Linked DNA regions of Methyloterricola oryzae. The protein of the gene in region 2 interacts with the protein of the main gene of each other region in a pairwise test. Links are inferred from orthologs where the notes say so. Each region holds a gene or a part of one and is shown on either strand. Other genes may lie near its edges.

Region 1 (4,400 bases), on a different replicon or contig from region 2:
GGATCAGGTTGTCCAGGTCGAGGGCCATGTCCGGCTTGTCTCGCTTAACTTCTGATTTGGCGGATGGAACCTCGAAATCGAGGGCGCCCAGAGTGTCTTCCGTGTCCGAGTCCGTCTGAGGTGGGGCCAGGTCGAGGGCATCGTCGAAGTCGAAGCTCGCCAGATGCGCACCCGGGTCCGCATCGGACTTGCGATTGCCCTCCTCGAAGCGTTTCAGCTCGGCGATGAAATCGTCTTCGATTTCGGGGCCACCTTGCTCATCCAGAAGCTCGCCTCCCAGGTAGGCACTTTCCGCCGCATCCAGCTTGATGTCGCCGACGCCCGAGAACAGCGGATTTCCGGGGCACAACTCCCGCCCCATCTCCTTGACTTTGTCCCAGAAAACGCCATCGGCATCTTTTCCGTCCTCGAACAATTCGACGGCATACTTCTCGAAAGCGCCGCGATTCTCCGTCGCGTAATGGATTTCCAACAGCTTGAGCTTGCATTCGTCGCGTTCGGGATGCTGGGCGATGGCACTGGTGATCAAATCCTCCGCCTGCTTGTAGCGCCCGTAAGCCAGGTACACGTCGGCTTCGGAGATGGGATCCACCTCGTCGGCTTCGCCGCTCAGGGCGTCAAAATCGCTGGGCGTGAATTCGCTGAGGAAGGAACTCTTGGACGAAACCACGATATGTTCCGTGGGCATCGCGTCCAGTATGGGGGTGGGCGTCGGGGTCTCCGCGATGCGGTCGCGCAGGTTCGGAGCCAGGATGCTCTCCGCCTCATCCTGCAGGGCGGCGCGCCGCCGCATGGCGGACCAGGCGATGAAACCGAGCAGGAACAGCGAACCCAGGCCGACGGTGCCAAGCAGCAAGGGTTCATCCAGGAAGGCATCCAGCAGACTCGGCTCCTCCATCGGCGGGGGCGCCGGGCGGGGAGGCTTCACAGCCGGCTTGACCGCCGGTGGTGTCACCGGCGGCAGGGCCTGTTGCTTGGGCGCGGTGGCCGCCTCCGGGGCAGGCGTTATTACCGGTGCCGGAGTAGCCTGCGCGGTTACCGCCGGCTCCGCCGCAGTCGTCGGTGCGGGGGTGGTCACCGCAGGGGTTGCAGTGGGTTGTACCGCAGTCGCCGCCGCCGGCGTGGGCTGCACTTCCGGCGCTACAGCCTGGCCTTGCAGGTTGGCGATCTGCTGATCCTTCAGGGTGAGCAAGCGCTGCATGGCGGTGAGCTGTTGCTCAAGCTCGTTCAGGCGCGAACGAATTTCCTCGTTCTCCTGCTTGACGGTATCGGCCACTTCCAAGGCGATATCGCCCTTGGATTTGCCGCTCTCGTCGCGTCCCGTGCCCGCTTTGCCTTTCTCATCCTGGGGGCTGAGCAGTTTCAGCTGGCTTCCGGAAACCGTCTCGCCGGAGTCAGGTGCCGTCTCCGGTCGCTGCTCCGCAAGCCGCCCCTGTTTGGGCGCGCTGCCTGCCGCTTCCCTCGGCATCCGCGAGGGAAGACTCAGAATCGTATCCCGATCCGGGATCGCCAGCGTCTGGCCGGCTCTCAGTGCGTTGATGTTGTTCCTGATGAAAGCCTGCGGATTGGCCTGATAGAGGGCCGCCATGGCCTGATCCTGGGACACGCCCAACTCGCGCGCCACCAGCCTGGCGATACCCGACAGGGTCTCATTGGTCCTCACGGGACCGTAGCTGGCCCCACGGATGCGCGTCTTGTCCGGGGTTTCGACGCCGACACGGTTGCTCCGGGCGGCGCGCCGCGGCATGTAGTCTTCCTCGGGCGCGGGCCGGGTGCTTCGGACCTCGTCGCTGGTTTCCGGCAACTCCGTGCTTGGGACGGTTTCTTCCTTGAAGGTGGAAGGCGGGTCGAGCAGAACCGTGAATTCGCGCAACATCCTGCCTTGAGGCCAATTGACTTCCAGCAGGAAGTTCAGGAAGGGTTCACGGATCACGTCCTGCGAACTGACGCGGATGGCGTAGCTGCCATCGCGTCTCTGTACCGGCTTGAAGCGCAGTTTGGTCAGCGCGTAGCTGCGTTCGATGCCGGCTTTGCTGAAAGCTTCCGGGGAAGCGAGGCTCACCTTCACATCGTCCAGGGTTTCGGAGCCGGAAGTGACCAGGGGGATTTCCGCGTTCAGGGTCTGGTTCAGTGAGGAACGCAACCGGATGTCTCCGATGCCCAGGGCGCTGGCGCCGAGCGGGGCCAGGACACTCATCACTGCCAGCGTTACGGAAATCTTGCGCACGTCGCCTGCTCCTCGTAGGTCCTTCGTCCAAACCCATCCGCGGGTCTGGCAATCACATTCGTGTTTTGGAAGCCTTGATCTGTGCCGGATGTGACCGCGCTCTCGCGAAGCCGTCCTGACTCTGTTCAGAGCCTGCCCTAGATGGTGACCAAAGCCTCCCCTGCACGAGCAAAGACTAGCTTCAGATGTAGCTTTTTACCAGCAGTTCCGCGATTTGCACGCTGTTGAGGGCCGCGCCCTTGCGAACGTTGTCGGACACGACCCAGAGATTCAATCCGTTGGGATGGGAGATGTCTTCGCGGATGCGGCCCACGAACACCGGGTCTTCGCCTGCGGCTTCCGTCACCGCCGTCGGATAGCCGCCTGGCGCATGCTCGTCCAGCACCGTCACCCCGGGGGCGCGGGACAGGATCTCGCGGGCGCGCTCGGCGCTCAGCTTGTCGCGGGTCTCGATGTGCACCGCTTCGGAATGCCCATAGAACACCGGCACGCGCACGGCGGTGGGATTCACCTGGATGCCGTCGTCGCCCATGATCTTGCGCGTTTCCCACACCATCTTCATCTCTTCCTTGGTGTAGCCGTTCTCCATGAACACGTCGATCTGCGGCAGGACGTTGAAGGCGATCTGCTTGGGGTAGACCTTGGGCGTGATCGGCTTGGCGTTGAGCAGGGCCGCCGTCTGGGTCGCCAGTTCATCGATGGCCTTCTTGCCGGTTCCCGAGACCGCCTGGTACGTGCAGACGTTGATGCGGGTGATGCCGGCGGCGTCGTGCAATGGCTTGAGCGCCACCAGCATCTGGATGGTGGAGCAGTTGGGATTGGCGATGATGCCGCGGTTGGTGTATCGGGCGATGGCCTCGGGGTTCACCTCCGGCACCACCAGCGGAATGTCGTCCTCGTAGCGGAAGCAGGAGGTGTTGTCGACGATCACGCAGCCCGCCTCGGCGGCGATGGGCGCCCAGTGGGCGGACACCGAGGCACCGGCGGAGAACAGGCCGATCTGCGCCTTGGACCAGTCGAAGCCGGCCACATCCTGCACCGTGATCGATTGGCCCTTGAATTCAACCTCGGTGCCGGCGGAACGGGCGCTGGCCAGGGCGAATACCTCGCCCACGGGAAAACGGCGTTGCTCGAGTATGGACAGCATGGTCTCGCCGACGGCGCCGGTAGCGCCCAGCACGGCGACATTGTACGTCTTGCTCATGGTTGGAACCCGTTAGTGCGTTGTTGCTCGGAGGGCGGCGACGATGGCGTCGCCCATGGCGGCGGTGCCGACCTTGTGCGCGCCCTCGGCGTGGATATCCGCGGTGCGAAGGTTCTGGTCCAGCGCCTTGATGACAGCCTTCTCGACCCGTTCCGCCGACGCCGCATCGTCGAAACTGTAGCGCAGCAGCATGGCCAGGGAGAGGATGGTGGCGATCGGGTTGGCGATGCCCTTGCCGGCGATGTCCGGGGCGGAGCCGTGTATCGGCTCGTACATGCCCTTGCCATCCTGGTTGAGGGAAGCCGAGGGCAACATGCCGATGGAGCCGGTGAGCATGGCGGCGCAGTCTGAGAGGATATCGCCGAACATGTTGTCGGTGAGCATCACGTCGAACTGCTTGGGGTTGCGCACCAGCTGCATGGCGGCGTTATCCACGTACATGTGGCTGAGTTCCACCTCGGGGTATTGGGCGGAGACTTCCACCACCACCTCACGCCACAGCTCGGTGCATTCCAGCACATTGGCCTTGTCCACGGAACACAGGCGCTTGTTGCGCTTCTGCGCGATCTGGAAGGCGGTGTGGGCGATGCGCCGGATTTCCGATTCCGAGTAGACCAGGGTATTGAATCCTTCGCGCTCGCCCTGGGTATTGATGCGGCGGCCGCGCGGCTGGCCGAAGTAGATGCCGCCGGTCAGCTCGCGCACGATCATCAGGTCCAGGTTGGACACCACCTCGGGCCTGAGGGTGGAAGCGGCCGCTAGTTGCGGATACAGGATGGCGGGGCGCAGGTTGGCAAACAGGGCCAACTCGGAGCGCAGGCCCAACAGCCCCCGCTCGGGACGGACGGAATAATCGAGGCCTTCCCACTTGGGGCCGCCTACCGCACCCAGCAGGATGGAGTCCGATGCGCGACAGAGTTCCAGAGTCTCGGCGGGAAAGGGGGTGCCGTGGACGTCGTAGGCGGCGCC
Region 2 (5,533 bases):
TCTTCTGGTGCATAGCCGGTGATTTCTGTGAAGTTCTGGTTCACGTAGAGGATGTTCGCCTTTTCATCCGTGATGGAAATCGCCACCGGCGCCTGGCTGACGGTTTCGGCCAGAAGGCCGTGGGGCAGGGAGTCCTGGAGATTATGTAGTTTTTCTTTTGTGGGTTTGGCCATAGCTGCGTTCTCTCGACACTAAGCAATGTCCAAGCAAAGTTGGTGCCTTGCTCTGGCCCATGAGGGCCAAGCCCGGACCGCGCGCGCTTTCGGCCTCCTTATGTGCTCGGCCTAGGCAGGCCTAACCGTGACGGCTCCACCCAGGACCTGCGCCTGGCAGGCCAGGCGGTCCTGCTTGCCGGCGAAATGCTCGCGGAGGATCTTATCCTCCAGCACGGAAGGTTCGCTGAGGTTCTCGATTCCCGCCGTGACGAACATCATGCAGGTGCCACAGTCACCTTCGCGGCATCCATAGGTGATGCCTGCGCCCACCTTCTCGGATATTTCGATGAGCCGGGTACCGGCGGGTACGGTGACCGTTACATTGATGTCTTCGAACGTGATGGTGGCTTTTGCCATGGACTGAAACCGGATTGGGTGATGACCGCAGGCTTATGAGCCCGACACCTTGAGGCCTGCCTACGCAGCCTGCCCGCTCTTACAATTTCTGAGCCAGATTTTATATTATTGTTTTTATTAAGTTTTACCAATTTTTGGTTTGTCGAATTTACGACAAATGCCCGTAGCTTGTCTCAAACACGACAAGCAGGGCGGCCACCCCGAACCATGAACCTCCGCGGACCCGAGGCGTCTAATATGCAGAGAGCCGATAGTTTGCCAGGCGCCGGCGCCAGCACTTAAGCCATTCAAAGATCATCAATTCTCCGTTAGAATTGAAATTATTTTTCGCATCAGAACACAGACTAGGGCCATGGCCATATTGACGATACTCGAATTTCCCGACAAGCGGCTGCGCAAGAAGGCGCTTCCCGTCGAGACCGTGGACGAGTCCATCTCGGCCCTGATCCAAGACATGTTGGAAACCATGTACAAAGCCCCCGGCATCGGCCTGGCCGCGACCCAGGTGAACGTGCAGAAGCGCGTGGTGGTAATCGACATTTCCGAAGAGAAGGACCAGCCCCTTTGCCTGATCAACCCGGAAATCCTGGAAAAGGAAGGCACCGAGGAGATGGATGAGGGATGCCTGTCCGTTCCCGGCGTGTTCGAGAAGGTGAGCCGCGCCGAGAAGATCAGGTTCAAGGCACTGGACCGGGAGGGCAATCCGTTCGAGATGGAAGCCGACGGCCTCCTGGCCGTATGCATACAGCACGAGCTCGACCACCTGGAGGGCAAGCTGTTCGTGGATTATCTCTCGCCCCTGAAGCGGCATCGCGCGAAGAAGAAACTGGAAAAGGACCGCCGGCAGAAATCGGGCGAGCCCGAGCGCAAGGCGACCGTGGCAATCTGAGCCGTCCGGATCAGGGTCAGGCCCTGCGTCATAAGAGGCCTGCCGGGTCGAAATCCTCCCCCTTCGCGAAACCATGAAAATCCTGTTTGCCGGCACGCCTGATTTTGCCGTGCCCACCCTGCGCATGTTGCTGGCCTCTGAGCACGAAGTGGCGGGTGTCTACTGCCAGCCGGACCGCCCCGCCGGCCGCGGCCGCAAGCTCAAGGCCTGCCCGGTCAAGGAACTCGCGCTGCAGCATGAACTACCGGTGTGCCAGCCCGCCACCCTGCGCGAGGCAGAAGATCAAGAACACATGCGCGCATTCCAGCCCGACTTGCTGGTAGTGGTCGCCTATGGCCTGATCCTGCCTCGCGCCGTGCTGGCCATTCCACGCCTGGGCTGTGTCAACGTGCATGCCTCCCTCCTGCCCCGCTGGCGCGGCGCTGCGCCCATCCAGCGCTCGATCCTGGCGGGTGATGCCGAGACCGGCGTCACCATCATGTACATCGAACCCAAGCTGGACGCGGGCCCCATGCTGCACAAGGCCACCTGCCGCATTCTGCCCCTGGAAACCGCGGGCGAACTGCAGGAGCGGCTGGCTCAGATTGGCGCCGATGCCCTGAAGGACTGCCTGCCCGGATTGGCCGAGGGCAGCCTGAAGGCCGAAATCCAGGACGAATCCCTCGTCACCTATGCGGAAAAGCTGGACAAGGCCGAGGCAAGCATCCGTTGGCACAGGCCCGCGCGTGAACTGGAACGGCAGGTCCGCGGGCTCAACCCCTGGCCGGTGGCGGAAACCGCATGGCAGGGCCAGCCCTTGCGTATCTGGCGGGTGCAGGCCCTGGAGGGCGTATCCGGCGCGGAACCCGGCCGCGTGCTGCGCAACCCCGGCCACTTCGACGTGGGCACCGGCGAAGGCGTGCTGCGCATCCTTGAATTGCAGCTTCCGGGTGGACGGCGCATGGCCGCGCGTGACTTTCTCAACGCGCACGATCCCGGCGGCGCGTTGCTTGGCCAGGTCGATTGAACGCCCGGGCTCTGGCTGCCACCGCCCTGGAATCGGTCACCGCCGGCGGCAGATCGCTGACGGCGGCCCTGGACGAAATCCTTCCTAAGGCCCCGAAGGAACAGGATCGCGCCTTCATCCAGGCCCTCTGCTTCGGCGTCCTGCGTCAATACTGGCGGCTGGACTTCCTGCTGCGGCAACTGGCCACCAAGCCCATACGCGACGAGCAGATTCGCCTGTTGGCGCTGTTGGGCCTCTATCAACTGGAATTCACCCGGGTCAAGCCCTATGCCGCCGTCGCCGAAACCGTCTCGGCGGTGGGGCGCAAGAGCTGGGCCCGCGCACTGCTCAACGGCATCCTCAGGAACTACCAGCGGCAGCGGGAGCATCTGCAGAGCCTGGCCGATGACGACCTGGAGGCGCGTTTTGCCCATCCCGCCTGGCTGATCGAGCGCCTGCGTGCCGACTGGCCCGCTGAATACGAAACCATCTTGCTGGAGGGAAACCGTCAGGCTCCCCTATGTCTCAGGGTCAATCCCCTGCAAACGTCGCGCGAAGCCTACCTGTTGCAACTGCAGGGAGCCGGGCTGGGGGGCAGGCCCGCACGCTTTGCTCCGCAGGGCATCGTGCTGACCGATGCCTCCCCCGTGGAACGTCTGCCGGGCTTCGCTGAAGGCAGGGCATCGGTGCAGGACGCCGCGGCGCAGTTGGCCGCCGGCTTGCTCAACACCGAGCCGGGGCAGCGGGTACTGGACGTCTGCGCGGCGCCGGGCGGCAAGACCGCCGCCATCCTGGAAGCCTGCCCGGAATGCGAGATGGTGGCCGTGGACATCGCGCCGGAGCGCAACGCGCGGGTCCGGGAAAACCTCGAACGCGCAGGCTTTGAGGCCAAGATCATCACCGGCGACGCAGCCAATCCAATGGATTGGTGGGACGGCAGGCCGTTCGACCGCATCCTGCTGGATGCCCCCTGCTCCGCGACCGGCGTGATTCGCCGCCATCCCGACATCAAGTGGCTGCGCCGTCCCGAGGACATCGCCGCGCTGGCGGCCACTCAGGCGCACATCCTCGAGGCGACCTGGCCGCTGCTGGCGCCGGGCGGACTGATGCTCTACGCCACCTGCTCGGTGTTGCGGGAGGAAAACGAGGCGCGCATTGCCGCCTTCCTCAACACCCAACCGGACGCGCAGGAGCGCCGCATAATCGCCGACTGGGGATGCGAAGCAGGATACGGACGGCAGATCCTGCCCGGCGAGGAGGACATGGATGGCTTTTACTACTGCCTGCTGGAACACCGCGCATGAGCGGGCTGCCCCGCCTGCTGCTGGCCCTGCTGCTGTTGCTGCCGCAAGGCCCGTTGTGGGCTGCCGATTACGGGTTTGAAGTACTGCGCGCGGAACTGGTCGAGGTGGACGAATCGTACGTGCTGAACGCCGATATCGACTACCGCTTCAGCGATCCCGCCATCGATGCGCTGAAGAACGGCGTGCCCCTGACGCTGGCACTGCGCGTCAAGATCGTCCGGGACAGTGCCCATTGGTGGAGCCGGGCCGATGTCGACGCGCGCATGCTGTTCCGGGTACGCTATCATTCCCTGGCCAAGCTGTTCCAATTGGTTCAGGAGGAAAGCGGCGCCTTGCACAATTTCGCGAGCTTCAACGCCTTGCTGGAATACATGGGCTCCATCCACGACCTGCCCATTGCCCCGCTGGAACGGTTGTCCAAGGGCCAGCGCTACCGCGCACGGGTCGCCGTAGACCTGGATATCGAATCCCTGCCCTTGCCCCTGCGCCCCGTCGCTTACGTTACGCCCGCCTGGTATCTCTCCAGTCCTTGGTATCGATGGTCTTTCGCAAACTGAAACCCCCCATCAGCCTGTCCATCATGGCACTGTTCGCCGTGCTGGTGGCCTCGCTGCACCTGATGAGTTCCGCTACCCAGGACTCATCGCAACTGGGCGAGATTTACTCCACCCTGCTGCTGATCAATTCCCTGGGTTCGGTCATGCTGCTGGGGCTGGTGGTGGCCAATGTCTACTGGCTGCTGCGTCAGCTCAAAAAGCGCGCCGCCGGCTCCAAACTTACGGCGCGCATGGTGTATCTATTCATCATGCTCACCCTGGCGCCGGCTTCCATAGTCTTCTACTACTCCATGCAATTCCTGCAGCAGAGCATCGACAGCTGGTTCGACGTGCGCATCGACAAGGCCATGGAAGACGCCCTGGAACTGGGGCGCGCCGCGCTGGACGAACGCATGCGGGCCCTGCTGCGGCGGACCGAGGAAACCGCCGCCGCCCTGGAAAACGTCCCGCAGTCCATGATCGCCATCACCGTGGAAGAACTGCGCGACAGTTCGGACGAGGGGGAAACCACGGTCCTGTCCAAAAACGGGCGCATCCTGGTTTCCAGCGGCTTCCGCTCCGACTCCATCCTCCCCGACCTGCCCAGCGAAGGCGTGCTGCTGCAAATGAAGCAGGGCAAGTCCTATATCGGACTGGAGCCCGCCGCCTCCGGCGGTCTCAAGATCCGCGCGGTGGCTTCCGTCAACGGCGCCGACGAAAACTACTTCCTGCAGGCCATTTATCCCGTGCCCTCCCACTTGGCGGAAATGGCGAGCACCGTGGAAGAGGCCTACGTACACTACAAGGAACTGAACTACCTGCGTAGTTCCCTCAAGGCCAGCTTCGCGCTGACCTTGTCCCTGGTGCTTCTGCTGAGTCTTTTGGCCGCCATCTGGGCGGCTTTCGTCAGCATCCGCCGCATCGTCGCCCCAGTGCGCCGGTTGGCGGAAGGAACCCGCGCCGTGGCGGAGGGCCAGTACGAAAAGAAGCTGCCGGTGAAAAGCCGGGACGAACTGGGTTTCCTGGTGGAATCCTTCAACGCCATGACCGCCAAGATCGCCCGCGCCCGCGATGATGCCCACAACTCGCGCATGGAAGTGGAGCGGCAACGGGCCTACCTGGAAACCGTGTTAGGCAACCTTTCAGCCGGCGTCATCAGCTTTGACGCGCACATGCACCTACAGACCGCCAACCCGGCCGCCGACGCCATCCTGCATGCGGATCTCGCCCTGCTGCTCAACGCGCCG

The links. The genes of interacting proteins can lie anywhere in the genome.
Region 1: the proteins of def (region 2) and EK23_RS13545 interact in binary tests that used the Escherichia coli proteins (3 or more experiments, as listed by UniProt). The link is inferred for Methyloterricola oryzae from one-to-one orthologs.

What each region holds. Positions count from the first base shown.
Region 1 is NZ_JYNS01000009.1:168,899-173,298, forward strand. Bases 1,421-4,400 are described here. They hold EK23_RS13545 (aspartate-semialdehyde dehydrogenase), read right to left. Parts: upstream 3,432-4,400; coding sequence 2,409-3,431; downstream 1,421-2,408. Other genes in these bases: EK23_RS13540 (motility hub landmark protein FimV), read right to left, coding at 1,421-2,227; leuB (3-isopropylmalate dehydrogenase), read right to left, coding at 3,444-4,400. Outside these bases: more of EK23_RS13540, read right to left, coding at 1-1,420.
Region 2 is NZ_JYNS01000005.1:155,623-161,155, reverse strand. What follows is about bases 1-2,692. They hold def (peptide deformylase), read left to right. Parts: upstream 1-924; coding sequence 925-1,461; downstream 1,462-2,692. Other genes in these bases: rsmB (16S rRNA (cytosine(967)-C(5))-methyltransferase RsmB), read left to right, coding at 2,464-2,692; fmt (methionyl-tRNA formyltransferase), read left to right, coding at 1,535-2,467; EK23_RS09215 (2Fe-2S iron-sulfur cluster-binding protein), read right to left, coding at 285-572; nifL (nitrogen fixation negative regulator NifL), read right to left, coding at 1-173. Outside these bases: more of rsmB, read left to right, coding at 2,693-3,750; EK23_RS09195 (DUF4390 domain-containing protein), read left to right, coding at 3,747-4,307; EK23_RS09190 (sensor histidine kinase), read left to right, coding at 4,289-5,533. UniProt on the Escherichia coli protein: Removes the formyl group from the N-terminal Met of newly synthesized proteins. Requires at least a dipeptide for an efficient rate of reaction. N-terminal L-methionine is a prerequisite for activity but the enzyme has broad specificity at other positions.